3 regions of the Streptomyces sp. NPDC047117 genome follow, and region 1 is predicted to be linked to each of the others. Evidence: riboswitches for the same ligand, from Rfam matches in the RefSeq annotation. Region 1 holds a riboswitch; each other region holds the start of a gene.

The links. A riboswitch is a leader RNA that binds a small molecule or an ion and turns the genes downstream of it on or off. The one in region 1 is predicted to bind cyclic di-AMP.
Region 2: another riboswitch for cyclic di-AMP. It lies ahead of ABZ840_RS05845 (M23 family metallopeptidase); the one in region 1 lies ahead of ABZ840_RS36295 (transglycosylase family protein).
Region 3: another riboswitch for cyclic di-AMP. It lies ahead of ABZ840_RS26690 (M23 family metallopeptidase); the one in region 1 lies ahead of ABZ840_RS36295 (transglycosylase family protein).

What each region holds. Positions count from the first base shown of each region.
Region 1 is NZ_JBEYUN010000033.1:28,004-38,135, forward strand. Features, by position in the region: gene ABZ840_RS36270 (protein kinase) at 1-1,132, shown strand, start outside; gene ABZ840_RS36275 (SurA N-terminal domain-containing protein) at 1,342-1,971, shown strand; gene ABZ840_RS36280 (nucleoside triphosphate pyrophosphohydrolase) at 2,034-2,996, shown strand; gene ABZ840_RS36285 (cytochrome P450) at 3,183-4,535, shown strand; gene ABZ840_RS36290 (transglycosylase family protein) at 4,650-5,735, shown strand; cyclic di-AMP (ydaO/yuaA leader) riboswitch at 5,970-6,183, shown strand; gene ABZ840_RS36295 (transglycosylase family protein) at 6,188-6,865, shown strand; gene eno (phosphopyruvate hydratase) at 7,227-8,507, shown strand; gene ABZ840_RS36305 (septum formation initiator family protein) at 8,639-9,109, shown strand; gene ABZ840_RS36310 (DUF501 domain-containing protein) at 9,153-9,704, shown strand; gene ABZ840_RS36315 (Ppx/GppA phosphatase family protein) at 9,701-10,132, shown strand, end outside.
Region 2 is NZ_JBEYUN010000002.1:610,278-620,409, reverse strand. Features, by position in the region: gene ABZ840_RS05855 (aldo/keto reductase) at 1-472, opposite strand, end outside; gene ABZ840_RS05850 (VOC family protein) at 568-999, opposite strand; gene ABZ840_RS05845 (M23 family metallopeptidase) at 1,522-2,643, opposite strand; cyclic di-AMP (ydaO/yuaA leader) riboswitch at 2,934-3,104, opposite strand; gene ABZ840_RS05840 (DUF2332 domain-containing protein) at 3,350-4,531, shown strand; gene ABZ840_RS05835 (PP2C family protein-serine/threonine phosphatase) at 4,634-5,749, opposite strand; gene ABZ840_RS05830 (esterase-like activity of phytase family protein) at 5,972-8,047, opposite strand; gene ABZ840_RS05825 (hypothetical protein) at 8,044-8,412, opposite strand; gene ABZ840_RS05820 (hypothetical protein) at 8,547-9,272, opposite strand; gene ABZ840_RS05815 (hypothetical protein) at 9,389-10,132, opposite strand, start outside.
Region 3 is NZ_JBEYUN010000015.1:79,792-89,923, forward strand. Features, by position in the region: gene ABZ840_RS26685 (GntR family transcriptional regulator) at 1-437, opposite strand, end outside; gene ABZ840_RS26690 (M23 family metallopeptidase) at 672-1,502, opposite strand; cyclic di-AMP (ydaO/yuaA leader) riboswitch at 1,515-1,673, opposite strand; gene ABZ840_RS26695 (pitrilysin family protein) at 2,017-3,384, opposite strand; gene ABZ840_RS26700 (pitrilysin family protein) at 3,405-4,787, opposite strand; gene ABZ840_RS26705 (DNA topoisomerase IV subunit A) at 5,129-7,594, shown strand; gene ABZ840_RS26710 (CobW family GTP-binding protein) at 7,741-8,895, opposite strand; gene ABZ840_RS26715 (sucrase ferredoxin) at 9,573-10,132, shown strand, end outside.

The sequences.
Region 1 (10,132 bases):
CGTGCTGCACCGGCATCTGTACGAGCAGCCGGTACCGGTGCGGCAACTGCGGGCCGACGTCCCGGCGGAGCTGGAGGCGCTGGTGCTGCGGCTGCTGGCCAAGGACCCCGAGCACCGCCCGGCCGACGCGCAGGAGGTGTACCAGGCGCTGGCTCCCCTCCTGCCCCGCGCGGGCGCGGGAGGCGGGACCGAAGGGGCCGGCGGGCTGCCGCTGCCCGTCGCGCCCATGGACCCGACCCGGCCCTTCCTGCTTCCGCACGCACCGTGGCCGGGACGGGCGGGCCGCCCGCCGGGCGCGCCCCGGGCGGCGGCCACGGCCGTGGCGACGGCGGTCACGCCCGTACCGGCGCCGAGCGCAGCCGTACCGGCGCCGCGCACGGCAGCGGCGGAGGCCCCGGCCGAGGCGTACCCGCTCGCCCCGCCCGCCATCGCCGTCCCCGTGCCGTTCGCCCCGGCCGTCGCTGCCGCCGCCGTCCCGCCCCCGATGGCCGTGAGCACGGACCCGCGCACCTCCGGACCGGCGCCCGTACCCGTACCCGCCCCCGCGGCCGTGACCGGCGGGCCGGGCGCCGCCACCGTGGACGTCGCCGCCGCCGTCGAAGAGGTCAAGCGGCTGCTCGACCACGGGCGGATCACGCAGGCCGTGGACATCCTCGGCGGCATCCTGCCGGCCGCGGCCGCACGGCACGGCGCGCACTCACCGGTCGTCCGTACGCTGCGCAAGCAGTACGCCGCCACGCTCATGGACGACGGGCAGTACCGCCGCGCGCTGCCGGAACTACGGTTGCTGGCGGAGGAGTTCGCGCGCGACTCCGGGCCGCGCGCGGGACGCCAGGCGCTGCAGTTCCGCTTCGAGGCCGCCCAGTGCCTGGAGCAGCTGGGCGAGGCCGCGGCCGCCCTGGAGGAGTACCGCACGCTGCTGCCGCACTTCGAAGCGGCGCCCGAGGACCCCGTACGCCCGCTGGAGATACGCCGTTCCATCGGCCACCTGCTGCTGGCGCTCGGCGAGCGCGGCGCGGCGCAGGAGACGCTCGCCCGGCTGCTGTACGACGCGGAGCGGGTGCACGGCGCGCACCACGCGTTCCCGGCCGAGGTGCGCCGCACCCTGGAGTGGCTGGCCCGCGTCCGCTGAACGGGGCGGTGGCGCCGGGGCGCAGCGTCCCTCGTAGACGGGGGACACCTGCCGGACACGGGGTACGAAACACAAAAGTGCCGCAATCGTTGGTCGAATTGCTGGTCCGCGTCGCGCGGACTCCATACCATCGATCAACGCCAGGACCGATACGCCCGCGAGGTGCTGAAGGCCCCCCGCTGCGTTCATGATCTTCGCCGGGAGGCCGAATGCTCCGCCGTAGGACTGCGCTCGCCGTTTCCGCCGCCGCGCTCGTGGCGGCCCCGCTCCTGTCCGCCTGCGGCAGCGACGCGCACCCCGGTGCCGCGGCCGTCGTGGGAGGCGAGCGGATCACCGTGGCGCAGCTCCAGGCGCGGGTGAAGAACGTCCGTACCGCCCAGGAGGGCGCCCCGCAGGGCGCGCAGATGATCCAGAACACCGGACGGCTCAGCGTGACCATGCTCAACAGCATGATCTTCGACCGGGTGCTGGCACGCAGCGCGAAGGACGCCGGCGTCGAGGCCAGCCGGTCCGACGTACAGAAGTGGCGCAACACCGCCGAGCGGCGGGCCGGCGGCGCCGAGCGGCTGAAGGCGATGTCGCTCCAGCAGGCCATCGCGCCGGGCGAGATCGACGGCATGGCCCGCAACCAGATCCTGATGGACGGGATCGCGAAGAAGCTCGGCGTGAACCGCCAGACGCCGCAGGGGCAGCAGAAGCTCGCCGAGGCACTGGCCAAGAGCTCGCGCGACCTCGGCATCGACGTGAACCCGCGCTTCGGCAAGTGGAACGACCGCCAGGTCATGCTCGGCGAGGCGAAGACCCCGTGGGTGCGTACGGAGCAGAAGCAGCAGGTCTGAGACCGGGGCGGCAGGCCCGGCCTGCCGCCGCCTCCGGCCCGGCGGTGCGTTACGTTCGACGGGTGAACGCTTCCGCCACCGGCCGCCTGGTCCTGCTCACCACCAGCCACCGGGTCGCACCCGGCCTGCTGTCCTGGCCCGCGTGGCAGACGCTGCGCACCGCCGACCGCGTGCTGTGCGGCGACCCCGACCACCCGCAGCTGCCCTACCTCGCCGAGGCGGGCATCGCGGCCGAGACCGCCGAGCCCACCGCCCGCGAGCTGGTCGACTACTGCGTGACCGGGGCCCGTACGGCCGTCGTGCTGACCTCGGCCGCCGGGGAGAGCGCGCTGACCGACGGGCTCGCCCGCCTCGCCGGTTCGGGGCGCGAGGCGATGCCCGACCTGGAGCTGCTGCCCGGTTCGTACGATCTGCCCGGCGCCCGGCTGCTGGACCTCGTACAGGTCATGGACCGGATCCGGGTCGCCTGCCCGTGGAGCGGCGTCCGGACCCACGAGGATCTGGCGAAGTACGGCCTGGAGGAGATGTACGAGCTGGTCGAGGCGATCGAGGAGGGCGACCGGGAGGCGCTGGCCGAGGAGCTGGGCGACGTACTGCTCCAGGTCGTCTTCCACTCCCGGATCGCGCAGGACGACCCCGACGAGCCGTTCTCCGTCGACGACGTCGCGGGCATCATCGTCGACAAGCTGATCAACCGGCACCCGCACGTCTTCGGCGACGAGGAGGCCGCGACACCGGAGGACGTCCGGGCGCACTGGCTGCGCACCAAGGCCGAGGAGAAGCAGCGCGAGTCGGTGACGGACGGCGTACCGCTGGGGCAGCCGGCGCTGGCGCTGGCCGCGAAGCTGGCCTCCCGGGCCCGTACCGCCGGCCTCGACGTGCCGGTCACGGGCGAGGGCATCGGCTACGAACTGCTGGCGCTGGCCGCGCGGGCCCAGGAAGAGGGCACCGACCCGGAAACCGCCTTGCGGGCGGCGGCACGTACGTACCGGGACGCGATTGTGGCGGCGGAGCGGGCGCTCTAGCTGATTCCTGGCAGGACCCCTCCCTCTCCCCAACCACAGGGAGTCGAGCCGGGGACGGCGTCACACCCACCCACCCCCCACCCCCACGGCGAAAGCCCCTCCCCCACCTCCACCGCACTCCCACAAACGCTACCGGCCGCAACTGACAGTGACCGGGCCCTGTGGACAACCGGTTACGGTCAAGGGGTGCACGACTCCACTGCTTCCGCCCCCGCCTGTCCCGAGCTCTTCACCTGGGAGTTCGCCGCCGATCCGTATCCCGCGTACGCCTGGCTCCGGGAGCACGCGCCGGTGCGCAGGACCACGCTGCCCAGCGGCGTCGAGGCCTGGCTGGTCACCCGCTACGCCGACGCGCGCGAGGCGCTGGCCGACCCCCGGCTGTCGAAGAACCCGCAGCACCACAGCGAGGCCGCGCACGGCAAGGGCAAGGTCGGCATCCCCGGCGAGCGCAGCGCCAACCTGATGACGCACCTGCTCAACATCGACCCGCCGGACCACACCCGGCTGCGCCGCCTCGTCGCCAAGGCGTTCACCCCACGCACCGTGGCCCGGTTCGCGCCGCGCGTGCAGGAGCTGACCGACCAGCTGATCGACGGCTTCGCGGCGCGCGGCGAGGCCGACCTCATCCACGAGTTCGCCTTCCCGCTCCCCATCTACGCGATCTGCGACCTGCTGGGCGTGCCGCGCGAGGACCAGGACGACTTCCGGGACTGGGCCGGGATGATGATCCGGCACGGCGGAGGACCGCGCGGCGGGGTCGCCCGGTCCGTGAAGAAGATGCGTGCGTATCTGGCCGACTTGATCCACCGCAAGCGGGAGACGCTGGCGGCCGAGGAGACCGGGGACGAGGATCTGATCTCGGCCCTCATCCGGGCCTCCGACCACGGCGAGCACCTCACCGAGAACGAGGCGGCGGCGATGGCGTTCATCCTGCTCTTCGCCGGGTTCGAGACGACGGTCAACCTGATCGGGAACGGTACGTACGCGCTGCTGCGCAACCCCGAGCAGCGGGCGCGGCTGCAGGCCGCGCTGGCCGCGGGCGACGAGGAACTGCTCGCGACCGGGGTCGAGGAACTGCTGCGCTACGACGGGCCGGTGGAGCTGGCGACCTGGCGGTTCGCGACGGAGGAGCTGACCATCGGCGGGCAGACGGTCGCCGCTGGCGACCCCGTACTGGTCGTGCTGGCGGCCGCGGACCGGGACCCGGAGCGCTTCGAGGAGCCGGACACGCTGGACCTCGGGCGCCGCGACAACCAGCACCTCGGGTACGGGCACGGCATCCACTACTGCCTGGGCGCGCCGCTGGCCCGCCTCGAAGGCCGTACGGCGCTGGCGACCCTGCTGGCCCGGCTGCCCGATCTGGAGGCGGCTGCGGATCCGGACGATTTGCGGTGGCGCGGCGGCCTGATCATGCGCGGTCTCCGGGCCCTGCCGGTGCGGTTCACACCGGAGCAATCGGGCGCTTCGGACGGGGCGTCAGAACGGGCATTCCCGCAGGTACCGGAACGAGACAAGGGTGCGGACCAGGGCCTGAACTGACGTGGCGTCAGCGGCGTGATCTACGCGTGATCTCCGCTACACCGGCTTGAGACCGGACCGGGCCCCCGCTACCTTGCGTGCGACAACTCAAGCCGCCGCTCGAAAGGCACTCGCATGCGCTCCGGCAACGGTAGACACCGCCGCCCCCGCCAGGCCCCCGCCCTCCTGGTGGCGGCCTCCGTCACGGGTGCAGGCCTGGCCCTGCCGCTGCTGACGGCGGGCGGCGCGCAGGCCGCCGACACCGCCACCTGGGACCGCGTCGCGATGTGCGAGAGCGGCGGCATGTGGAGCGCCAACGCCGGCAACGGCTTCTACGGAGGGCTCCAGCTGACCCTCCAGATGTGGCGGGACTACGGCGGCGAGTCCTACGCCGAGCGCCCGGACCTCGCCAGCCGCTCCCAGCAGATCGCGGTCGCCGAGTCGATCCTGAACGACCGCGGCCCGGACGCCTGGCCCAGCTGCGCCGTCAATGCCCGGCTGGACGTGGACGGCCTGATACCCGACGTGGACCCGGGCGGGTCGGAGACGCCCGACCCGCAGCCCTCGGAGTCCGGCGACGAAGCCTCTGCCGGTACGGGCGACGAAGACGGCGCAGACACGGCGCAGCCGTCCGGCGACGCCTCCGCCGAGCCCTCCGGCGACGCCACGAGCCCGTCGGCGGACGAGCCCGACGCCGAGCCGTCCGGCGACGCCACCTCCAAGCCGTCCGACGGCGCCACGGACAAGGGCGCCGGGGATGCCGAGGACGCCGACAAGGGTTCCGGCGCGGGCTCCGGCGAGGACTCCGCGGGGCAGCGCGCCGGCGACTCCGCCGACCGGTCCTCCGGCGACGCTTCCACGCCCTCCGGCGACGCTTCCACGCCCTCCGGCGACGCGTCCGCGCCCTCCGGCGACCCCTCGGCCCCCGGTACCGGCCGCCACCGCGGTTCGGCGGGTGACGGCGCGGACGAGAAGGCGGACGGCAAGGGGAAGGACGGCCGTTCCGCGGGGCGGCACGCCTCGCGCGGCGGCGACGCGCACCGCGGTACCTCGGGGGGCGACGACACGTACACGGTGCGGCCCGGCGACAGCCTGTCCGCGATCGTCGAGGAGCGCGGGCTGGCCGGGGGCTGGACCGGCCTGTACGACGCCAACGAGGGCGTCATCGGGACCGATCCGGACCTTATCCACCCTGGTCAGCGGCTCGTTCTGGGGCAGTGACGGAGGGGGCGGGCGGCATAAGTGCGGCCGGGTTGTACCCAATTGGGGAAAGTGAGACATGGGTCTCGTCCCGGAGCGTTTCCGCCCGCCGTGTCCGTTGTTTCCATACCGTGTTCGACCTGCGCAAACGGATGGTTTCGATGATCGAAAACGGTCAACTGTCCTACGAAAGAGTGGTTTGAACCGCCGAGGGGTGTGTGTTTACGTTCTTCACCGCTCGCACCAAGCGAGCCCGCCGATCATTCGCCGAATCCTGCCGGTGATCGGTCGGACAACCGTCGCGCAAGCGCCGTAGGCAGGAGCGGGGGACCCAAGGTAAGTGCCGTCACCGCAGTGGAAACGCAGCGGGCGGCTTGGGGTGAAGCCGGGTGTGCGGACAGCGCATCCGGCCGGGCCACTCACAGCCCGAACCCGACAGCTCACCTCGCAGGCGTCGGTGAGGAAGAACAACCATGCTCAAGGGCAAGCACCGCCGCCCCTCGAAGGCCGTCCGCGTCGTCACGCTCGCCGGTGTCGCCGGCGCCGCCGTGGCCGTCCCGCTGATGACCGCCGGTTCCGCCAACGCCGCCTCGGTCGCCACCTGGGACAAGGTCGCCCAGTGCGAGTCCGGCGGCAACTGGTCGATCAACACCGGTAACGGCTACTACGGTGGCCTGCAGTTCAACAACCAGTCCTGGGCCGCCGCGGGCGGTACCAAGTACGCGCCGCGTGCCGACCTGGCCACCAAGGACCAGCAGATCGCCACCGCCGAGAAGCTGCTCGCCATGCAGGGCCCGGGTGCCTGGGGCTGCGCCGGTGCCGGCGGCCTGACCTCCGGTGGCCCGGCCGCGCAGGTGGACACCGGCTCCGGCCAGGCCCAGCAGCAGGCCCCGAAGCAGGAGGCCCCCAAGCAGCAGGCCGCCCCCCAGCAGGAGGCGCCGAAGCAGCAGGCCGCCCCGAAGCCGCAGCCGGTGCAGCCCAAGGCCGCCCCGAAGCAGGGCCACGGCAACTACACCGTGAAGTCCGGCGACACCCTGGGCAAGATCGCCAAGGCGCACGGCAAGAACTGGAAGACGGTCTACGAGAACAACAAGTCGACCGTCGGTGACAACGCCGACCTGATCTTCCCGGGCCAGAAGCTCGAGGTCTGATCCGCCTCTGACGGGTCCTGACAGGCCCCCGGCCGGGGCCGCCGTCCGATCGGTGCACGATCGGCGCGCGGCCCGGCCCGTGTGACCGCCCCGCCGCGACGCGAAGCCCCCGAGCGCGTCACGGCGGGGCTTCACGTTTGCGGGGCGGCTTCTGCGTGCAGGCATCCGGGCGGGCCGCCGCTCAGATGCGTAGTGCCTGTTATGACGGAGATGTCCGCCATGAAAACCGGTTCTTACCTCCCGTATTGAGGGCCTTTGGGTCCTTTTTCGTCTCACGGAAGGGGCTAGGGGCAGGCGGACGGTCCCCGGGCCGTTAGGCTCGTGTTGCAGAACTCCAGATGACACCCATGAAGGAGACAACGTGCCGTCGATCGACGTCGTCGTAGCTCGCGAGATCCTCGACTCGCGAGGCAACCCCACGGTCGAGGTCGAGGTCGGCCTCGACGATGGCAGCACCGGCCGCGCTGCCGTGCCGTCCGGCGCCTCCACCGGCGCCTTCGAGGCCATCGAGCTGCGTGACGGCGACCCGAACCGTTACCTCGGCAAGGGCGTCGAGAAGGCCGTCCTCGCCGTGATCGAGCAGATCGGCCCCGAGCTGGTCGGCTACGACGCCACCGAGCAGCGCCTCATCGACCAGGCGATGTTCGACCTGGACGCCACCGACAACAAGGGCTCCCTGGGCGCCAACGCGATCCTGGGCGTCTCCCTGGCCGTCGCGCACGCCGCGTCCGAGGCCAGCGACCTGCCGCTGTTCCGCTACCTCGGCGGCCCGAACGCGCACGTGCTGCCCGTTCCGATGATGAACATCCTCAACGGCGGGTCGCACGCCGACTCCAACGTGGACATCCAGGAGTTCATGATCGCCCCGATCGGCGCGGAGTCCTTCTCCGAGGCGCTGCGCTGGGGTGCCGAGGTCTACCACACCCTCAAGAAGGTCCTGAAGGCCAAGGGCCTGGCCACCGGCCTGGGCGACGAGGGCGGCTTCGCCCCGAACCTGGGCTCCAACCGTGAGGCCCTCGACCTCATCCTGGAGGCCATCAAGGAGGCCGGCTACGCCCCCGGCCAGGACATCGCGCTCGCGCTGGACGTCGCCGCCTCCGAGTTCTACAAGGACGGCAAGTACCAGTTCGAGGGCAAGGAGCGCTCGGCCGCCGAGATGACCGAGTACTACGAGGAGCTCGTCGCCTCGTACCCGCTCGTGTCCATCGAGGACCCGCTGTTCGAGGACGACTGGGCCGGCTGGAACGTCATCACCGAGAAGCTCGGCAGCAAGGTGCAGCTCGTGGGCGACGACCTGTTCGTCACCAACCCCGAGCGCCTGGCCCGCGGCATCGAGGAGAACTCCGCCAACGCCCTCCTGGTCAAGGTCAACCAGATCGGCTCGCTGACCGAGACCCTGGACGCCGTCGAGCTGGCCCAGCGCAACGGCTTCAAGTGCATGATGTCGCACCGCTCCGGCGAGACCGAGGACGTCACCATCGCCGACCTGGCCGTCGCCACCAACTGCGGCCAGATCAAGACCGGCGCCCCGGCCCGCTCCGAGCGCGTCGCCAAGTACAACCAGCTGCTGCGCATCGAGGAGATCCTCGACGACGCCGCGGTGTACGCGGGCCGCAGCGCGTTCCCGCGCTTCAAGGGCTGACGCCCTGCGCCTCAAAGGCTGAGTGCTGACGGCCCCGGCGGCCGGAAAGCCCCGGCTTCCGTACGTCCCCGGCAGCGGTCCCGTACCGTTGCCGGGGACGTATGTACGAGGCGAGGCAGGGGAGGCGGCAGGTGTCCGCGGAACGCTTCTCGACCGCGACCCGGCTCAAGGCGCTCGGCGAGCAGGCCGCGGCCCGGGTCTACCGCGCGCGCTCCCCGCGCCGCAGCCGGCTCACCGGCCGCGCCGCGCTGCTCGCGCTCGTCCTGTGCTCGCTGGTCGTGGCCCTCGCGTACCCGATAAGGGCCTACGTCTCCCAGCGCTCGGACATCGAGGACCAGCGCCGCCAGGCCGAGACCACCCAGGACGCCGTACAGCGGCTGCGCCAGGAGAAGGCCCGCTGGCAGGACCCCGCGTACGTGCGCCAGCAGGCCCGCCGCCACCTGCACTACGTACTGCCCGGCGAGACGGGCTACACCGTCGTGGACGGCACCGGCGCGAGCCGGCCGCGCGCCGGACAGGGCGCAGTGCAGCGCCCGTGGTACGAAGCGATCTGGTCCGGACTGGACTCCGCCGACGCGCGAGGGCGCGCCGCCGGGGGATGATGGGGCGGCCGACCGTACAACCCTGACGACAAGAGAAGCCTGCATGGACACGCCGCCTCCCCAGACCGAGCCCACCGAGCCCACCGACGCGGACGTCGCGGCGTTCCGGGAGCAGCTGGGCCGCCCGCCCCGCGGCCTGCGCGCCATCGCGCACCGCTGCCCCTGTGGCAACCCGGACGTCGTCGAGACGGCCCCGCGCCTGGAGGACGGCACGCCCTTCCCCACGCTGTACTACCTCACCTGCCCGCGCGCGGCCTCCGCGATCGGCACGCTGGAGGCGAACGGCGTGATGAAGGAGATGACCGACCGGCTGGCCACGGACCCGGAGCTGGCCGACGCCTACCGCGCGGCCCACGACGACTACATCCGGCGCCGCGACGCCATCGAGGAGCTGAAGGGCTTCCCGAGCGCGGGCGGGATGCCGGACCGGGTGAAGTGCCTGCACGTCCTGGTCGGCCACTCGCTGGCGGCGGGGCCCGGCGTGAACCCGCTGGGTGACGAGGCCATCGCCATGCTGCCGGAGTGGTGGCGGAAGGGCCCCTGCGTGAGCCCGTGCGGGAACGAGGGAAACCAGGAAGAGGGAGCCTCCGAGTGAAGCGCGTCGCCGCCATCGACTGCGGTACCAACTCCATCCGTCTGCTCGTCGCGGACCTGGACCCGGAGACCGGCGAGCTGAAGGACCTGGACCGCCGGATGAAGATCGTCCGGCTCGGCCAGGGCGTGGACCGTACGGGCCGGCTGGCGCCGGAGGCGCTGGAGCGGACCTTCGCGGCCTGCCGGGAGTACGCCGCCGTGATCGAGGAGCTGGGCGCGGAGCGGCTGCGCTTCGTGGCGACCTCGGCCTCGCGCGACGCGGAGAACCGGGACGACTTCGTACGCGGCGTCGTGGACATCCTGGGCGTCGAGCCCGAGGTGATCACCGGCGACCAGGAGGCGGAGTTCTCCTTCACGGGCGCGACGAAGGAGCTGACCGGCCTGGAAGCAGCAGGCGCGGAGCGCCTTCCCGTGGAGGGTGGTGGCGGG
Region 2 (10,132 bases), on a different contig from region 1:
TGCCGGCCTTCACCAGCTCGTCGAGAGCGGAGATGATCTCGGAGACCTCGACCGACTCGTCGTCGTAGTGGGTGTAGTAGAGGTCGATGTAGTCGGTACGGAGACGGGCCAGGGAATCGTCGACTGCCGCCTTGATGTTGGCGGCGGACAGGCCCTTGCGCTCGGGGAGGGCGCCGACCTTGGTCGCGATGACGAGGTCGGAACGGTTGCCGCGGGCGGTGTGCCAGTCGCCGATGATCTTCTCGGACTCGCCGCCCTTGTTGCCGGGCACGAAGAAGGAGTACGCGTCGGCCGTGTCGATGAAGTTGCCGCCGGCCGCGGTGAACGCGTCCAGGACGGCGAAGGAGGCCGACTCATCGGCGGTCCAGCCGAAGACGTTGCCGCCGAGGGACAGCGGCGAGACGGAGAGCGAGCCGAGCGGCTTGGCGGAGGGCACCGGGCCGGGAACGGAAGCAGGAGTGGAAGTGGCCATGTTTTCGTTCAGCGGGGCGAGTGGGGGAGTTATTCCGTTGCCCGCCGACCGGTATTCCGTTGACCGGCCGGTACTGCGTCGACCGCTCGGGAGGGCTAGCGCTCGCTCAAGGGGGACGGGGCCTCCTGGACGGTCCAGCCGTTGCCGTCGGGGTCCTTGAAGAGCATGAAGGCGTTCCAGGTCTCGCCGCGCCCCTCGGTCCAGCCGTCGGCACCGAGGTGCTGGACGGGACCGACATCGACACCCCGCTGGACCAGTTCGGCACGGGCCGCCTCGATGTCCACCACGCACAGCTGGAGGCCCTGGAGCGAGCCCGGCGCCATATCCGTCTGCCCTGGGGCCGGGGGCATGCCCTGGATGAGGGCGATCGAGCAGCGGGAGCCGGGCGGGGTGAGCTGGATGATCCGTACGCCCTCGGCGACCTGCGCGTCGGTGTCGACCTTGAAGCCGCACCGGTCCGCGTAGAACTCCTTCGCCCGGTCCAGGTCGGTGACGGGGACGGTGATGACTTCGAGGGTCCACTCCACGGGGTCCGTCCTTCGGTCGGCGCGCCGTCGTACCCCGGCGGGACTTCCCACGCCGGGCGGGTCCTCCCATTCTGCGCGGACGGCATGGATTTCGCTCCCCGTACGGATAACCAGGCGTACGGGTCTACGGCTCTACGGACCTATGGGCGTACGGACGTACCAAAACCGGCGGCCCCGATGTGTGGGGCATCGGGGCCGCCGGAGAGTGCGGGTCCGCGTACGGAGGGCCGGGGACGGTCCGTGGGCACGCGGAGACCCGGCCGTCGGCCACCGCCTCTCCCCTCCTGCTGTGTGCGCCCCGCGGGGCGGGGCGCACGAGGCGGCGGCGACGGCGGACAAGTGCCCGGAACGGGCGAACGGAAGCCCGCCGGGCGAAGAATGGACCGTTTTTCGAAGCCGTCGGCCGTCGGACAACGGTCGTCGGGCATCAGCCGTCGGACCGGACCGGACCAGATCAGGAACGGACCGGATCAGAAACGGATCAGAAGCGGATCAGGCCGGGCCGGACCGGGTCGGATCAGGTCAGACCTTCAGGCCGTGGTCGCGGAGCCACGCCAGCGGGTCGATCGGGGTATCGGCACCCGGCCGGACCTCCAGGTGGAGGTGCGGGCCCGTGACGTTGCCCGTGGCGCCGACCCGGCCGATGACGTCGCCGGCGTTCACCTTGCCGGAGGTCTTCACCATCGAGGAGAGGTGGCAGTACCAGAGCTCGGTGCCGTCGTCGAGGGTGACGACGATGCGGTAGCCGTACGAACCTGCCCAGCCGGCCTGCGTGATCGTGCCGCCGTGCACCGCCTTGGCCGGAGTACCGGTCGGCGCGGCGAAGTCGAGGCCGGTGTGGTCGGCGGCCCAGCGGTCGCCGCCCTGCCCGAAGGTGGCGGTGATGGTGAACGAGGAGACCGGAAGGGTGTAGCTCTTCGCCAGCTCGGCGAGCTTGGCGGCGCGGGCCGCTTCGGCCTTCTTGCGCTCCGCCTCCTCGGCCTTGGCCTTGGCTGCCGCGTCGGCCTTCTTCTTCGCGGCCTCGGCCTGCTGCCGGCGCTCGGCGGCCTCCGCCTCGGCCTGCTCGACGGCGGCCTTCTCGGCGGCCTCGCGGGCCTCCTGGTCGGCGGAGTTCTGTGCCTGCTCGGCCTGTTCCATGATGCGGGCGCGGAGGGCGTCGCCGCCCTGGGAGTGCTCGCCCCCGGCGGCGCCGGCCGCCTGCGTGAACGGGCCGCCCTGTGCGTTCGCGGTGTCGGCCGTGTCGGCGGAGTCGTGCGAGCCCAGCTTCTCGGACACGCGCTCGGCCATGCCGCCCAGGTCGGGCATGGATATGGAGACCTGGGGCTTGCCCTGCGCGGTGGCGATGCCGCCCGCGCCGACCGCCGCCATGACGCCGACGCCCAGGACCGTGCTGCTGCGGGCGAGACCGCCGCCGCGCTGCTTGGCCACGCGGTGCCGGCCGCGTACGGGGCGTACGGACTCCTCCGTGGGGTTCCATTCCTCCCACGCCCCGTCGTGCACGCCGTCACCTGCGCCGTACTGCGCGCCGGCGCGGGCGCCGTCATGCGCGCCGCCGTACGTGCCGAAGGCCACGGCACCCGTACCGGTCATCGGACCTGTACCGGTCATGGGGCCCGCCCCGGCCATCGGACCTGTAGCGGTCATCGGACCCGTACCGCTCGCGGCGGGGAAGGCGGCCGTATCCGAGACCGCGGGGAAGGTGGCCGTGTCGGAGACCGCCGGGAAGGCCGCGGTGTCGGCGAACGCCGGTTCCGTGTGGGCCCCGGGGGCCTCGTGACCGCCCGGATACGGGTGCGGATACGAGTACGGATGCGGAGACGAATCCTGGTGCGCGTACGGGTCGTGCACCGCGCCCTCGTGCGTCGCGAACGGCTCGTACGCGGTCCGGCGGGACGGTTCGGGGGCAGGCTTGTTGGACGCCACGGGGGCGCACTCCTTTCCTTCCTTCTCGCCTACCGGGTTAGCTGACGGGTTCGGAGCAGGAAGGTCTCCTACGGGCGGCTCCGGGGGAGTCGCCCGATTCACCCCAAGGTGGTGGTTCCCCGGTTCCCTTGGCAGGTGGTGCGGTAATGAAGTGCGCTGTTGGGATTCGGCGTCGGCGCGCGTTGCCGTCTCTTGCGACGGCTGTAACGACCGCGCTCCGTTATCGGACAGTAATGGACGGGACGGCTGGATTCCAAGCGTTCCCCGGAATCCGTATGACCGCTGACCAGGACTTATGCATGCAGTCACGGCTAAATTGGGGCGAGTTGGCCGCGGATCGGAAACCCGAAGCGGACTGATCGTTTGTCAGTTGTTATGCGGAGGGGTGCGTATCGGCTACGGACAGTGAGAGCAGTAGCGTCTGATCATGGTCGTCAACAGCGCGCAGGCAGTGGCGGATCGGTACGCGGACTTCGCGTGGCAGCAGGCGCGGGGCGAGTCCGACGCCCACGAGGAGTTGACCGCCCGCATCAGCCAGGACCCGGACTTCTGCGACTTCCTGGCCGTCTCGCTGCCGCACGGCAATCAGCAGCAGCCCAACCTCCTGCTCGCCGCCGTCCGTTACCTCGACGGCCCGCACGCCGAACAGGGCCCGCGCGGCGACTTCGCGTACCGGAGCTGGCGCGAGTGGACGATCCGGCACTGGGACGACGTACGCGACGTCATGATGCGGCGGCTCGCCCGGACCGACGAGCCCGCGCGCTGCGCCACGCTGCTCCCCGTCCTCGCCCGTCTCCCCCAGCCGCTCGCGCTCCTGGAGGTCGGCGCGGCGGCCGGGCTGTGCCTGCATCCGGACCGGTACCGCTACCGGTACGACGGCGGGCCGGAGTTCGGGGCCCCGGACAGCCCGGTGGTCCTGCCCTGCCGCACGTCCCCGGGCACGCCGGTACCGGCCGCGCCGCCGCGGATCGTCTGGCGGGCCGGCCTCGGCCTCGACCCGCTCGACCTGTCCGACCCGGACGACATCCGCTGGCTCCGCGCCCTGGCCTGGCCTGGCCCGGGGAACGACACGACCCTCGGGACGAGTGCCGGTACGGGCACGGGGGACGCCTGGTCCGGCAGTACGGGGAGCAGCGCCGGTACGGGGTCCGGCGGCGATGCGGGGAGCGGCAGTCGTGCAGGGAACAGCGGCCATACGGGGAACCGTGGCGCGTCCGTAGCCGACCGGGCCCGCCGGCAGCTCGCTGCCATTGAGGCAGTTCGGAACGCGCCTCCGACGCCCCTCGTGCGCGGCGACCTTCTGCACGAGCTGCCCGCGCTGGCCGCGCAGGCGCCGCCCGAGGCGACGCTGGTCGTCTTCCACACGGGGGCGCTGACCCACCTGCCCCTGGAGCGCCGCGAGGAGTTCGTCCGGGTCGTACGGTCGCTGTTCGTGGACCGGCCCGGGCACTGGGTCTCCCAGGAGCACCACAGCGTGCTGCCGTGGCTGCCCGGCCCGCGCCCCGCCGACGCGCGCCTCCTCACGCTCGCCGTCGACGGCCGGCCCGTCGCGCTCACGGAGCAGCACGGGCGGAGCGTGCAGTGGCTCGCGGAGCCGGAGCCGGTGTAACCGGTCCCCGGCCGGCGCTCACCCCTCCGGTCTGCGGAGGGCCCACCCTGACTGCTGAGGGCCCACCCTGACTGCTGAGGGCCCACCCTGACTGCTGAGGGCTCACCCCTCCGGTCGGCGGAGCGCCAGCAGGGCCATGTCGTCCTCGGTCTCGCCCCCTGTATGCCGCGCCACGTCGTCCACGAGGCCGTCCAGCAGCGCGTCGGGGCCGGGGAACACCCGGCCGGAAAGCCGTACGGCCGGCTCGTAGAACACGCCCCTGGAGTCCCGCGCCTCGGTCACCCCGTCGGTGAAGAGCAGGAGCATCGCGCCGGGCGGGAAGGGGGACTCGTCCGCGCGGTCCGGCCAGCCCGCGACCTCGCTCAGCCCGAGGGGCAGCGCCGGGGTCCGCGGCGCCAGCTCGCTCAGCGTGCCGTCCACGCACAGCAGCAGGGGCGCCGGGTGGCCGCGGTTCAGCACCCGCAGCACCCCGCGCTCCTCGGACGGAACCTCGGCGAGGACCGCCGTGGTGAACCCCTCGAACTGGTCCAGCCCCTCGCGTCTGCTGCCCTCGCGCTGCAGCGCCCGCTCCAGCCGCCCGGCCACCGCCTCCAGCGTGGCCTCCTGCTCCGCGGCCTCCCGGAAGGCCCCGATGACGATCACGGCGGCCTCCACGGCCTCCAGCCCCTTGCCCCGTACGTCGCCGACGATCAGCCGTACGCCGTGCGGGGTGTCCTGCACGGCGTACAGGTCGCCCCCGATGCGGGCGTCCGCCTGCGCCGCTTCGTAGCGCGCCGCCACGTCGAGCCCGCTGATGCGGTCCGGCGGCAGCGGCAGCACGGCGCGCTGGGCCGCCTCCGCCACGTCCCGCACGGAGGCCAGCCGGGCGTCGCTGATCCGTACGACGCGGTTGATGCCGAGCGCGAGGACGGCCACGACCAGGACGGTCACCGCCTCGGTGTACGACTCGTAGCCGCCCGTCCGGCCGTGGAAGGCGACCACGCCGATCTCCGCCAGGACGGAGAGGGCGGCGGTGAGCGCGGTGTACCGCAGCGAGTACAGCGGCGCCGCCACCAGGGGGGCCGCCGAGAAGAAGGGCGCGGCGGTGTACCGCGTCGGCGTCAGCAGGTCGAAGGCCAGGCCGCCGATCAGGAAGATGGCGGGCAGCCAGCACACCAGCCGGCGGCCGAACCTCGGCAGCCCGTCCCGACGGGCCTGCCGCTCCCGCTCTCCCGGCATGCCCGTTCCGCCTCGCCCCATCCGCACCGGCCTCTTTCCCGCGCCGCTTCCCGTGTGCCGCTTCGCGCTCCCGTCACCACCGCCGTCCCAGGGTGACCGCCCTGGAACGGTACGGCGACCCGGCGGGGGCCGGACGGGCGACCCCTCGGAGACGGCCGGGGTCCCGGCCGGGGCCCCGCCGGCCGGTACGGCCCGTCAGCTTCTGAGCGGCCGGTACGCTCCTCAGCTTCTGAGCCGTACCGCGACGGAGTACAGCCGGGTCGCCTGGGCGGAGCGGGCGTTGTCGTCCGCGACCATGTAGAGCACCCGGTGGCCCGCGTACCGCCCGGACAGCGCGGGGCCCAGCGCCATCCCCTCGACGTTCTGCAGGACCGGGTTGGGCTGCGGCTCCTCGGTGCTGATGCCGCCCCACGGGCAGCGGGAGAGGTCGAACAGCAGCTGCTTGGGCGCGATGAGGTCGTTGTCGTGCTTGGTGACGGAGGTGTGGCCGGTGACGTCGTCGGCCGTGGTGAGGTCGACCTCGTAGACACGTATGCCGTTGCCGAGGCCGCTGATGTAGCCGCGCTCCAGGGCGAGCAGATGCGTCTCGTCCACGGCGACCAGCTCGGACAGGAAGAGCCCCTCCTCGGTCTGGTACGCGTACTGGCTCTCGGGGGTGTACGCCTTGCCCGCGGCGCCCTCGTAGCGCTCGATACGGATCTGGTGGCGGCCGTGCACGTCGTCGTCGCCCAGCAGCGGGCCCTCCATGCCCGCGAAGAGGTGCTTGCCGTCCGGGGTGACCGCGAGCGACTCCAGGCTGCGGGTGTTGTCGGCGGCGCCCTTCGGCGGCGGCTTGAAGGCATCGGGCACCGGGAGGTCGGGGCCCTTCTGCTTGCCGTCGGCGAGGCTGAAACGGCGGATCGCGGGGCCCAGCTCGGAGCTGGCCAGCACCGTCCTGCCGCCCTTCTCGACCACCAGCCCCTCGCCGTCGAACTCCGGGAATTTCGAGCGGTCCGAGCGGTAGAGGCCCTGCACTCCGGTGACCTCGGGGCGCAGCTTCTCGGGGCTGCCGAGCGCGATGCTGAAGACCTGGGCGGGCTCCCCGTCCCGCAGCGCGAGGACCTGCGGCCCCGCCGTCCCGGAGGCACCGCTCTCTCCCTCGGCGTCCTTCTTCTCGGCGCCCTTCCCCTTGCCTTGCGCGCCGCCGGTCAGCGCCAGCGCCGACAGGCCGGCCACCTCGTCGCCCAGGTACTCGTTGTGCGGCTGCTCACTGAGGCGGTCGGAGACGTCCAGCAGGGTGGCCCTGCCCTCCTTGCCGCAGCTTCCCGGGATCGTCGGGGCGGCAGCGGCGGCGGGCCGCCGCTCCGGGCCCCACCGCAGCGTCCCGGCAGTCCCGGCCGCCGCCCCGACGAGGAGCAGGGCGAGCCCGGCGGCACCGAGGACGAGCGGGCCGGGGCCGCGGCGGGCCGGGGCGGCCGCCGCGACCGGGTCGGCCGGCTGTCTGTTCCGTACGAAGGGCAGGTCGCCCACGCCGCCGTTGTCCAGCCGCTGCGGGCGGGGCAGGCGCTTGGCCGCGAGGGTCTGCCGGAGGGTGCCGTGGATCTGGTTGAGGGTCAGGTGCGGCTCACCGGCGCGGGCCGGGTCGCCGCGCTCCAGGAGGCGGATCAGCTCACCGGTGAACGCGGTGTACGCGGCGTCGCCCTTCGCCTCCGCCTTGAGGTTCTCCGTGGTCGAGGTGAGGACGTACGAGCCCTCGATGGCGACCAGGTCCTCGCCGGGGACCGTGGTGCCGTCGGCGGCCATCACGCCGTTCGCCGCACGGCCGCTGTAACAGCAGTCCAGCACCACGATCCGGCGGCGCACCGAGCCCTTGGCGTCCTCCATGAGGTCGCGCAGTACGCGGTACCCCAGGGCGGTCTCGCGGCGGCCGCGCCGGGAGGCGGGGGTCGCCAGGTACAGGTCGTTGTCGCGGGCGTCCAGCAGGCCGTGGCCCGCGTAGTACACGAGCAGGGTGTCGGTGGCCTCGTCGACCGCACGGACGATCGGGTCCGTCATCCGGCCCTGCGAATCGGGGTTGGACACGACGTGCACCCGCTTGTGCGGCACGCCCCACACGTCCGGGTCGGTGAGCAGCTCACGCAGCTTGATGAGGTTGTGGCGGACGGCCGGAAGGTCCTCCAGATGCTCGTACGACCCGACGCCGATGAGCACGCAGGCGGACTTCGCGGGGTCCAGCGGCCGGCCTGCCGCCGGCGCGGCCGGAGCCGGCTGCTGCCCGGCCCCCGACTCCTCCGGCTCCCCCGAGGCCGGCGCGGTCATGCCGCGTCCTCCCGCCCCAGCCGGGCCAGCGCCCGCCGTACGGTCTCCTCGTCGCGCAGCTCGGCGCCCGTGAGCGTGACCTTGGTGCCGTCCCGCTCGAAGGTGACCGAGGAGCGCGGGCGGTGCGCCTCCCACCAGGCCGCGACCGCCAGCGCGAGGCTGCCCCAGCCGGCGCCGTGCTCGACCAGCAGCCGCATGACCTCGAAGGCGCCGCCCATCTCCCCCGGCGCCGGGTCCTCGCCCACGTCCCGCACGGTGACGCCGGCGGCCCGCAGCTCCGGCCCGCCGTCCCGCAGCCACCGGTGGAGCGAACGGAATTCCTGAGTGCTCTCTGTTCCGTGCAGTGTCAGCCGTACGTGCGTCATGCACTCCCCCTGGAAGCGGCAAGAGCCTCACCGGACACTCCTTCAACTCCCGGGGAGAGCAAGGGTGTTCCCGGCGGGCGAAAGACGCACGGCCGATCGGTGCGCACAGCGCGAACGCGCGCCGTGCGCACCCCTCACGCGCCCCCGGGCTCCTCGCCCCCGGGCTCCTGGAGTTCCCGCAGCTCCCGCAGCGCGCGCTCGCCCGGCTCGGCCAGCGCGAGGCGCCCGGCGGCGGCAGCGGCCCAGCCGGGGTCGACGGCGCGGGCCGCGACGATCATCAGCGCCAGCTGCACGCCGAGATCGAAGCCGAGCCGCTCGTGCTCCGCGAGCCGCCGGACACCGCGGTCCACCGCGTCCCGCAGCGCGGGCAGGCACGCGGACAGCAGGTCCCGGCGGAGCAGGGCGCTGATGCGCCGGTCGAACTGCACGCGGTCGGCGATGGCCAGCAGCGCCCGCGCGGCCCGCACGCGCGCCTCCGGCGTGGCACGCTCCTCGACCATGTCGGCGCTGTCCCCGACCGCCTCGGCCAGCAGCGCGAAGGTGTCGTCCTGGGTGTGCAGCCGGTCGTACGACGCGCCGTGCCAGTCCACCGCCGCCGGGTCCGACGCGGCCTCGGCGACGGCCGCGTAGCCGAGAGCGTCGCCCCACCTGGTCAGCGCGAGGCAGGCGAGGAAGCGCTCGTACGGCCCCTCGTCCGGGTCCCGCAGGATCGCGGCCAGGGCCTCGGTACGGTCCGCGTAGCCGCCGTCCAGGCCATCGCTGATGACGTCGTCCGGGTCGGCGCGGTCCCCGTCGAAGTCGGTGAAGAGAAGCCGCACGATCTTCTCGTCGGGCTCCCCGGAACGCGTGCTCTCGGCCATTCGGTGCTCTGCTCCCGTACTGCTCTCGGATCCTGCGGAGGTGCGCATGGCGGGCGTCGCCGCACGCCCCGTAGTGGAGTCACGCCCCCGTAATCGGGTCACGCCCCGTAGTGGAGTCACGCCCGCGTCGTGGGGTAGGGCCCCTTGACGTACTCCTTGGGCACGATTCCGCTGATCAGCCATTCTCCATCACGGCGTGTGTTGAGAAGGGCCATCACCCGCCGCTGCACCTTGCTGGCCTTGCTCTTGCTGAGGCCCTGCTCCTTCACGAACTGCGTCACCGCGTCGGTGTCGGACGGCTTCAGCGTCGTGGGGACGTCGATCTCCTTGCCGGCGACCTTGTTGATCTCCCCGGAGATGTCCCGCTGGATCCGCTCGGGGCGCCAGATCTCCACGCCCGGCACCCGGCCCGCGTCGATGTCCTGCTGAAGACGCCGGTAGTCGATGCTGACCTCCTGGGCGCCGTACACCTTGCCGGTGCCGTCCTTCGGCGCGAACGACGTGAACTGGCTCGCCTCCTTGGCGTCCTTGTTCGCGCCGCCCAGGACGTGTTCCAGCGGCGTGATGGTGCCGTCGGGCTTGGCCGGGACGATGCCGACGTCCGGGTCGAACCGGGACTTCCGCAGACCGAACGTGTTGTGCGTGGCCCCGAAGTCGTCGTCCTGCCGGATCACCTCCGGCTCGTCGCCCCCGGGCTGCTTGGGCGGGACCTCCCCCGGAGGCGTGCCGCCCTCCGCCCCGGACGCACCGTCCCCGGCGTCCGGATCCCCGTCGCTCCCACGGCCCGGCGCGTCACCCTCGTGATGCCCAGGCGCATCGCCTCCGTGCGGCGAGCCCGCATCGCCTCCGTGCGGCGAGCC
Region 3 (10,132 bases), on a different contig from region 1:
GTCATACTGGCGCTGCCGCTCGCCTGCGCGAGCGTCCCGTGGAACCAGCCGTCCAGTTGCCGCAGGTCGTCGGGGTTGCCGTGGCGGGCTCTCGCGCGTCCCACCCCGACCAGGCCGCGCAGCACCTTCAGGTGCGCGGCGGAGCGGCGGGCCGCGGCACGGGCGGCGCCCAGGGGCTCCAGGAGGAGGCGGATGTCCAGGAGGTCGGCGGCCTCCTGCTCGGTCGGCTCGGCGACGCACGCGCCCGCGTGCCGGCGAGTGGTGACGAACCCCTCGGACTCCAGGGTGCGCAGTGCTTCGCGTACGGGGACGCGGGAGACGCCGTACCGGGAGGCGAGGAGTTCCTCGATCAGCCGGGAGCCGGGCGGGAACGCGCCGGAGACGATGTCGTCGCGAATCGCCGTGCAGACCGCATGCGCCGAAATATTTCCTCGCATCGTCCGTGCCTCCGCCGCAATCCTCCGGAAACGCCGCCGGGCGGCGCCTTTTCCGTGACTCTATGACACCGGGCCGCCTTTTCCGACAGCCGTGACGAATTCCTGGATATTTTTTGGCCGAGGAAAGGGGTGCGCGGGAACGCGGGGGCGGAAGCGCGTCCGGAGACGCCGAAGCCCCGGCCGTCGGGCCGGGGCTTCGGGTGGTACGCGGAGTGCGCCTACGGTGCGCGGTCGTCAGACGTTGACGCCGTGCGAGCGCAGGTACGCGATCGGGTCGATGTCCGAGCCGTACTCCGGGCCGGTGCGCGCCTCGAAGTGCAGGTGCGGGCCGGTGGTGTTGCCGGTGTTGCCGGACAGCGCGATCTGCTGGTTCGCGGAGACCTTCTGGCCGACCGAGACGCCGATGGACGACAGGTGGCCGTACTGGGTGTAGGTGCCGTCGTCCATCTTCAGGACGACGTTGTTGCCGTACGCGCCGCCCCAGCCGGCCTCGACGACGGTGCCGGCGCCGACGGCGTGGACGGCGGTGCCGGAGGCGGCGTGGAAGTCGATGCCGGTGTGGCTGCCGGAGGACCACAGGCCGCTGGAGGCCTTGTACGGCGTGGAGACGTAGCTGCCGGAGATCGGCGCGACGAAGCCCGAGGCGCTGAGGGTGGTGCGGGCCTCCGAGCGCGAGGCGCGGGCCTCGGTGGCCTTCTTCTTCTCGGCCTTCTTCTTGGCGGCCTCGGCGGCCTTGCGGCGCTCGTCCTGGGCCTTCTTCTTCGCGTCCTCGGCGCTCTTGACGGCCGCGTCCTCGACCTTGGCGCGGGCGGCGGCGACCTCGGCGGCCTCCTCCTGCGCGTCGGCCTGGGCGACGATGTTGTCGGCGACCCGGTCGCCGGTGTCGGCGATGGCGCGGGTGAGGCCGGTGTCGGTGGTGGCGGCCGGGTCCTCGTTCGCGGCCAGCGCCGGGGAGGCGATGGAAACGGCGACGCCGGTCGCCGCGGCTATGCCGGCGATGTTGCGGGTGGTCCGGGCAGCACGGCCGGGGCGGCGGTGCTTGCCGGTGGCACGGGTGAACGCCATGACCGGCGCACTCCTTTCCTTCCTTCTCGCCTACCGGGTTAGCTGACGGGTTCGGAGCAGGAAGGTCTCCTACGGGCGGCTCCGGGGGGAGTCGCCCGATTCACCCCAAGGGACATGTGGGTCCCCGGCTCCCCTGGCTCGCGCCGTACGGGGACTCGGCGATGACTGCCCGGCGGCCGCGGGTGCGGCGCACTTCTGTCGAACAGCCGGACCGACGCTAAACGGGACATCTCGCGATCAGCAAACAGAAACAGGAGTTTGTGCCGGACGCCACACGGCACGCGAGCAACCACCTACTGCATTCCGGACAAAAGCAGAGATCCCGGGCCGCATTGGCGACCCGGGATCCACTATGTCCTGATATGTGAGCGGCGTTGGCGGCTTTCACGCCACCCCGTGACGACACCGGTACGAGCCGTTCCGGCCCGCCCCGCCGCCGTACGGCGCGAGCGAATTCACAGCCGTTACCGCGACGGCCGGCGGCGCTCCAGCTCCGCCGCCGGCCCGCTCCGTATCAGCCCTTGACGACCGACACCTCGCCGATGCCCAGCTTCCGTACCGGCTCCGCGATCTCCGCGGCGTCGCCCACCAGAACCGTCACCAGCCGGTCCACCGGGAAGGCGCTGACCGCGGCGGCGGTCGCCTCGACCGTGCCCGTCTCGGCCATCCGCCGGTACAGCTGCGCCTGGAAGTCGTCGGGAAGCTCCTGCTCGACCTGGTCGGCGAGCGTCCCCGCGACAGCCGCCGCCGTCTCGTACTTCAGCGGCGCCACCCCGACCAGGTTCTGCACCGCCACGTCCCGCTCGGCGTCGGTCAGCCCCTCGGCGGCCAGCGTCCGCAGCACCTTCCAGAGGTCCTCCAGCGCGGGCCCCGTAGAGGCGGTGTCCACCGAGCCACTGATGGCCAGCATCGCGGCACCCGTACCGTCCGCGGAGGACCGCAGCACCTGGCCGAACGACCGCACGCCGTACGTGTAGCCCTTCTCCTCGCGCAGCACACGGTCCAGCCGGGACGTCAGGGTGCCGCCCAGGCAGTACGTGCCGAGCACCTGCGCAGGCCACACCCGGTCGTGCCGGTCGGCGCCGATCCGGCCGATCAGCAGCTGGGTCTGCACCGCACCGGGCCGGTCCACGATCACGACGCGGCCGGTGTCGTCGGCCACGATGGGCGACGCCGCCACCGGCTCCGCGGTCGAGCCCGCCCACGCCCCGAGGGTCTCCTCCAGCGCCGCGTCCAGGTCCACCCCGTCGAAGTCACCGACGACCACGGCCGTGGCCGTCCCCGGACGCACGTGCGCCTCGTAGAAGGCACGCACCGCGGCGGCGTCGATACGCGCCACCGTCTCCTCCGTGCCCTGCCGCGGCCGGGACATCCGGGCCGTGGCCGGGAACAGCTGCTTGGACAGCGCCATCGCCGCCCTGCGCCCCGGATTCGCCAGCTCGTGCGGGATCTCGTCCAGACGGTTGCGCACCAGGCGCTCGATCTCGCCGTCGGGGAAGGCCGGGGCACGCAGCGCGTCGGCCAGCAGGCCCAGCGCCTTCGTGAGGCGCGAGGCCGGCACTTCGAGGGAGACCCGGACACCGGGGTGGTCGGCGTGCGCGTCCAGCGTGGCGCCGCACCGCTCCAGCTCGGCCGCGAACTCCTCGGCGTCGTGCTTGTCGGTGCCCTCGGAGAGCGCGCGCGCCATGATGGTGGCGACACCGTCCAGGCCCGCGGGCTCGGCCTCCAGCGGCGCCACGAGGTTGATCTCGACCGCGACGACCTGCTGGCCCGGCCGGTCGGCGCGCAGCACCGTCAGGCCGTTGCCGAGCCGGCCGCGCACCGGCGCCGGGAACGCCCACGGCTTCGGCTGCCCGGCCTGCGGCTGCGGGTGGAACGTCATGGTGGGGGTCACGGCTTCGGTCACTGCGCCGCCTCCTCGGTCTCGGTGTCGTGCTGGGCGGCGGTCGCGTCGGCCTCGGTGGCCTCCACAGCGGCGGCCTCGGCGGGCCCGGTCGGCTCGTAGACCAGCACCGCACGGTTGTCCGGACGCAGCCGGGCCGCGGCGACCGCCTGCACCTCCTCGGGAGTCACCTCCAGAACGCGCTGTACGGCGCTCAGCGCGAGCTGCGGGTCACCGAACAGCACCGCGTACCGGCACAGTTCGTCCGCGCGCCCGGCGACCGTCTCCAGGCGGTCCAGCCACTCGCGCTCCAACTGGGCCTGCGCCCGCTCCATCTCCTCGGCGGTCGGGCCCTCCTCGGCGAAGCGCTTGAGCTCCTCGTCCACCGCACGCTCGATGGCGGGCACCTCCACGCCGGCCGACGTCTTCACGTCCAGCCAGCCCAGCGAGGGCGCGCCCGCCAGCCGCAGCAGCCCGAAGCCCGCCGCGACGGCGCTGCGGTCGCGGCGCACGAGGCGGTTGTACAGGCGGGAGGACTCGCCGCCACCCAGGATCGTCAACGCCACGTCCGCGGCGTCAGCCTCACGGGTGCCGTCGTGCGGCAGCCGGTACGCCGCCATGAGGGCCCGCGAAGGCACCTCCTCGTGGACGACCTCCCGCAGCTCCCGGCCCATGGTCTCGGGCAGCGAACCGTCCCGCGGCGGCTGCTTGCCGTCGTGGCCCGGGATGGAGCCGAAGTACTTCTCCGCCCAGGCCAGCGTCTGCTCGGGGTCGATGTCGCCCACGATGGACAGCACGGCGTTGTTGGGCGCGTAGTACGTACGGAAGAACTTCCGCGCGTCCTCCAGAGAGGCCGCGTCCAGATCGGCCATCGACCCGATGGGCGTGTGGTGGTACGGGTGGCCCTCCGGGTAGGCCATCGCCGTCAGCTTCTCGAACGCCGTCCCGTAAGGCACGTTGTCGTACCGCTGACGGCGCTCGTTCTTCACCACGTCGCGCTGGTTCTCCAGCGACTCCTCGTCCAGCGCGGCCAGCAGCGAACCCATCCGGTCCGCCTCCAGCCACAGGGCGAGCTCCAGCTGATGGGCCGGCATGGTCTCGAAGTAGTTCGTCCGCTCGAAACTCGTGGTGCCGTTGAGCGAACCGCCGGCGCCCTGCACCAGCTCGAAGTGACCGTTGCCCTTCACCTGCGCCGAGCCCTGGAACATCAGGTGCTCGAAGAGGTGCGCAAGGCCCGTGCGGCCCTTCACCTCGTGCCGGGAGCCGACGTCGTACCACAGGCAGACCGCCGCGACGGGGGTCAGGTGGTCCTCGGAGAGCACCACGCGCAGGCCGTTGGCCAGCCGGTGCTCGGTCGCTGTCAGGCCGCCGGACCCGGCTTGTTCTGTGGCCGTGTGACCCATGGGCATGTACGTCCCTTCGATCCGCTTGCGAGGAAGTTCTGTCACTGTATGCAAGCGCGCCGACATCTGGCGAAGTTCCCGCCCGGCACCCCGCCGCAAGGAGATTCCCCGGAACGAGGCCCGCCGCACATCCGGCTCGGACGGGCGTACGGACGGGTCGCGGTCGGCGTTGTCAGACCCGCGGGCCACAATGGTCCGCGACAGGCTCAGCCGTTGAGCACCCAGCACCGGCACCGAGCCTGCCGCCCGGCAGGACGGACACGCACGCGCGCCGCCCCGCCGGAACAGCAGACGCCCAGCCGTAAGCGAAGCCGAGTTCGAGCGAAGGAGCCGCAGCCGCGATGGCCCGCCGCAGCACGAAGACCCGACCCTCAGGGGGCACCCCCGAGCCCCAGGACTTCGAGGAGCGGATCCTCGACATCGACGTCGTCGATGAGATGCAGGGTTCCTTCCTGGAGTACGCGTATTCGGTCATCTACTCGCGCGCCCTGCCCGACGCACGCGACGGCCTCAAGCCCGTACACCGCCGCATCCTGTACCAAATGAACGAGATGGGCCTCCGCCCCGACCGCGGGTACGTCAAGTGCGCCCGCGTCGTCGGCGAGGTCATGGGTAAGCTCCACCCGCACGGCGACGCGTCCATCTACGACGCGCTGGTGCGCATGGCGCAGCCCTTCTCCATGCGGCTGCCGCTCGTCGACGGCCACGGCAACTTCGGCTCGCTCGGCAACGACGACCCGCCCGCCGCCATGCGGTACACCGAATGCCGCATGGACTCCGCCACCTCCCTGATGACGGAGTCCATCGACGAGGACACCGTCGACTTCCAGCCCAACTACGACGGCCAGGAGCAGGAACCGGTCGCCCTCCCGGCGGCCTACCCGAACCTCCTCGTCAACGGCGCCTCCGGCATCGCCGTCGGCATGGCGACGAACATGCCGCCGCACAACCTCGGCGAGGTCATCGCCGCCGCCCGGCACCTCATCAAGCACCCCAACGCCGACCTCGAGACGCTCATGAAGTACGTCCCGGGGCCGGACCTGCCCACCGGCGGCCGCATCGTCGGCCTCTCCGGCATCCGCGACGCGTACGAAAAGGGCCGCGGCTCCTTCAAGATGCGCGCCACCGCGACCGTCGAGAACGTCACCGCGCGCCGCAAGGGCCTGGTCGTCACCGAACTGCCCTTCACGGTCGGCCCCGAGAAGGTCATCTCCAAGATCAAGGACCTGGTCGGCGCCAAGAAGCTCCAGGGCATCGCCGACGTCAAGGACCTCACCGACCGCGAGCACGGCCTCCGCCTCGTCATCGAGATCAAGAACGGCTTCAACCCCGAAGCCGTCCTGGAGAGCCTCTACAAGCTCACGCCCATGGAGGAGTCCTTCGGCATCAACAACGTCGCGCTGGTCGACGGCCAGCCGCTGACGCTGGGCCTGAAGGAACTCCTGGAGGTCTACGTCGACCACCGCTTCACCGTGGTGCGCCGCCGCAGCGAGTTCCGCCGCACCAAGAAGCGCGACCGGCTGCACCTCGTCGAGGGCCTGCTCACCGCCCTCGTCGACATCGACGAGGTCATCCGCCTCATCCGCTCCAGCGAGAACAGCGCCGAGGCCAAGCAGCGCCTCATCGAGCGCTTCGGGCTGAGCGACATCCAGACGCAGTACATCCTCGACACCCCGCTGCGCCGCCTCACCAAGTTCGACCGCATCGAGCTGGAGTCCGAGCGCGACACCCTCCGCGCCGACATCGAGAAGCTGACCAAGATCCTCGACTCCGACGCCGAGCTGCGCAAGCTGGTCTCCAACGAACTGGCCGCGGTCGCCAAGAAGTACGGCACCGACCGCCGCACCGTCCTGCTGGAGTCCTCCGGCGCCACCGCCGCCGCGGTGCCCCTGGAGGTCGCCGACGACCCCTGCCGCGTCCTGCTGTCCTCCACGGGCCTCCTGGCGCGCACGTCGGGCGGCGAGGGCACCTTCGACATCGACGCCAAGCGCGCCAAGCACGACGTCATCGTCTCCGCCGTACCCGCCACCGCCCGCGCCGAGGTCGGCGCGGTCACCTCCACGGGACGGCTGCTGCGCCTGTCGGTCATCGACCTCCCCCAGCTACCGGAGACAGCCGCCGCACCCAGCCTGTCCGGCGGCGCGAAGATCTCCGAATTCCTCACCCTGGAGGACGGCGAGGAACTGATCTGCCTCACCACCCTCGACGAATCCTCACCGGGCCTGGCCCTGGGCACGGAACACGGCGTGGTGAAGAGAGTCGTACCGGACTATCCGGCCCACAAGGAGGAGTTGGAGGTCATCTCCCTCAAGGACGGTGACCGCGTCGTCGGCGCCGTCGAACTGCGCACCGGCGAGGAGGACCTCGTCTTCATCACCGACGAGGCCCAGCTGCTCCGCTACCCCGCCGCGCAGGTACGCCCGCAGGGCCGCGCCGCCGGCGGCATGGCCGGCATCAAGGTCGGCCCCGAAGCGAAGGTCATCTCCTTCACCGCCGTCGACCCGGCCGTCGACGCGGTCGTCTTCACCGTCTCCGGCTCGCACGGCACCCTGGACGACGGCGTCAGCACCGCCAAGCTCACCCCGTTCGACCAGTACCCGCGCAAGGGCCGCGCGACCGGCGGCGTCCGCTGCCAGCGCTTCCTGAAGGGCGAGGACCACCTCATCCTGGCCTGGGCCGGCGCCGCCCCGGCCCGCGCCGCGGACACCAAGGGCGCCCCGGTCCCCCTCCCCGACCCCGACCCGCGCCGCGACGGCTCGGGCTTGCCGCTGGTCAAGCCGGTGGGGGCTTTGGCTGGGCCGGTGTAGGGACGGACGGTGTAGGGACAGACGTGGGATCGTCTGGTTGAAGCCCGGCGTGGTGCGGCCTTGGGGGCGTACGACGCCGGGCTTCGGGGGTTGTTGGGGCGGTGGAGCATGGGGGGCGGCGGTCGTCCCTGCGGGGGAGCCCCGCTTTACTCGCTCTCCCCCGTCTCGTCCATCCCCTCCATCTCCTCCGTCTCCTCCGGTTCTTCGTCGGGCGCGGTGGATGGTACGTACCGCAGTACGCCCCACATCGCGTGCGGGTCGGTCTCCTCGGGGGCGGTGTCACGGCAGCCGTCCAGCTGCTTGCGCAGGTCCGGGGCGTCGATGCCGGACCCGATGAGCACCAGCTGCGTCAGCCGCTCCTCCTCCGCGTCCCACTCCCCGGGGTAGAACCGCAGGAAGCCGCCGACCGCGTGCACGGTGAACTTCTGCTCGCTCCCCTCCACCCCGAAGTGCACGAACCCCTTGATGCGGTACAGCCCGGCGGGCCGCGCGTCCAGGAACTCCATCAACCGCCGCGGATGCATCGGCTCGGCCGACGTGAACTCGACCGTCTCGTAGGCCGAGTGCAGATGCCGCCCATGACCGTGCTCGTGCCCGTCACAGCGCTCATGTCCACCATCGGCACCGACGCCGGCTTCCTCCTCGTGCTCGACCTCCTCCCGGAGCAGGTCCTCGAAGGACATCTGCCCCTCGGACACGCCCTCCCGAGGACGACGCTCGAAGAGCAGCTCCGGATCGACACGCCCGTACGCGGCAGGCACCACAGGCGTACCGGGTGCCAGTTCCCCGAGCGTGCCCAGCAACCCCGTACGCCGGTCGTCACCGATCCGATCGGCCTTGTTGAGAATCACGAGGTCCGCGATCCCCAGATGCCGGTCCAGCTCCGGGTGGCGGATGCGGGTGTTCTCGAACTCCGCGGCGTCGACCACCTCGACCAGCCCGCCGTACACGATCCGGTCGCTGTCGCTGGCCAGGATCATCCGGATCAGCTCCTGCGGCTCGGCCAGACCGCTGGCTTCGATGACGATGACGTCGATGTGGGAGGACGGCCGCGCCAGGCGCTCCAGGTAGGTGTCCAGCTCGCTGGTGTCGACCGCGCAGCACAGGCACCCGTTCCCCAGCGACACCATGGAGTCGACCTGGCCGGCGACCAGCATCGCGTCGATCTCGATCGCCCCGAAGTCGTTGACGACCGCCCCGATCCGGGTGCCGCCGCTCCGGCTCAGCAGATGGTTCAGCAGGGTCGTCTTGCCGGACCCCAAGAACCCGGCAAGCACAACAACGGGAATCTGCGGCGCCACAGGCCCCTCGGCAACCGGCACCGGACTCTGCCCGGAAGCTGGGTCCCCACTTGAACCCGAGGCCGACCCGGCCGCTGCGCCCTCCCCTGGAGCCGACTCCAGGTCCGCCGCCGCGTCTCGGGCAGTCCCATGCCCCTCGGCCTCCGGGGTCGAGGCACCCGGGTACTGCGTGCTGCTGCTGGTCAAGGGGGCGCCTCCAGTGCGTCCGGTCGGTACTGAGTACGGGAGTCGAGCGCGACGGACGCGGCCCGGCCGGGAGACAGCCACCCCGGCACCCACTACCGCGTACTGCCTACCGTCGTACGCCCCTGATGACCCGAACGATCACCAGCCCGCCGACCCCTCCAGGATATTGGCGCCGCGGCCACACCTCGCCGCTCCCCAAAGCTCACAGCCACGTTCCATCCTCCCTCCTACCCCGGCGCCTTCTCACCCGACTCCGTACCTCACGCCTTCTCACCCGGCACCGCGCCTCACCTCGCTCCGCCTCTCCGCCTTCGGGGGCCCTCCCCCCCCCTACCCCCGACCCCCACCCCTTCACCCGAACGGCGGAAAGCGGTCATTTCGCGTCTATCGCGCGGGCTCAGGGCCTGGCGCGGGGAAACGCAGCGGTGGGCTCCGGACATTGCGGCTGCTGTGTCCGTCGGGGATGCGGTACTCAGGTTAGGGTCACCTATGTGAGTACCTGCGCAACCGCCTCCCGTATGGCGGCCGAACCTCTGGCCGGTACGGCGGCCACCGCCCGTACCTGGCTTCTCATCGAGCAGAGCGGACCCTGGGGCGCCCAGGCACTCACCGACAGCCATCTCGATCCGGCCGTCGGCCGCGCCCTGGAAGCCGCCACCGCGGACACCGACGTACGCGTCGCCCTCATCCGCCGTCCCGGTCGGCACGCCGACCGCCGGGCCGGGGCACTGCGCCGGGTTTTCCTCGCCCACACCGCACCCGGCCGGTCCTGGATCCGCTCGGCGCACATCGCGGACCCTGCCTCGCTCCGCGATCTGGACTTCGCGGCGCTGAGTGCGGGCGAGCACGGCAGTATTTGGGAGCCGTACCAGGACGAACCGCCGGTGCTCGTGTGCACGAACGGCAAGCGTGATCGTTGCTGTGCCGTGCTCGGCCGGCCGCTCGCCGCGGAGCTGGCGGCGGACGGTATGGAGGCGTGGGAGGTCACGCACATCGGTGGCCACCGCTTCTCCCCCACGCTCTTCGTGCTGCCGTACGGATACGCGTACGG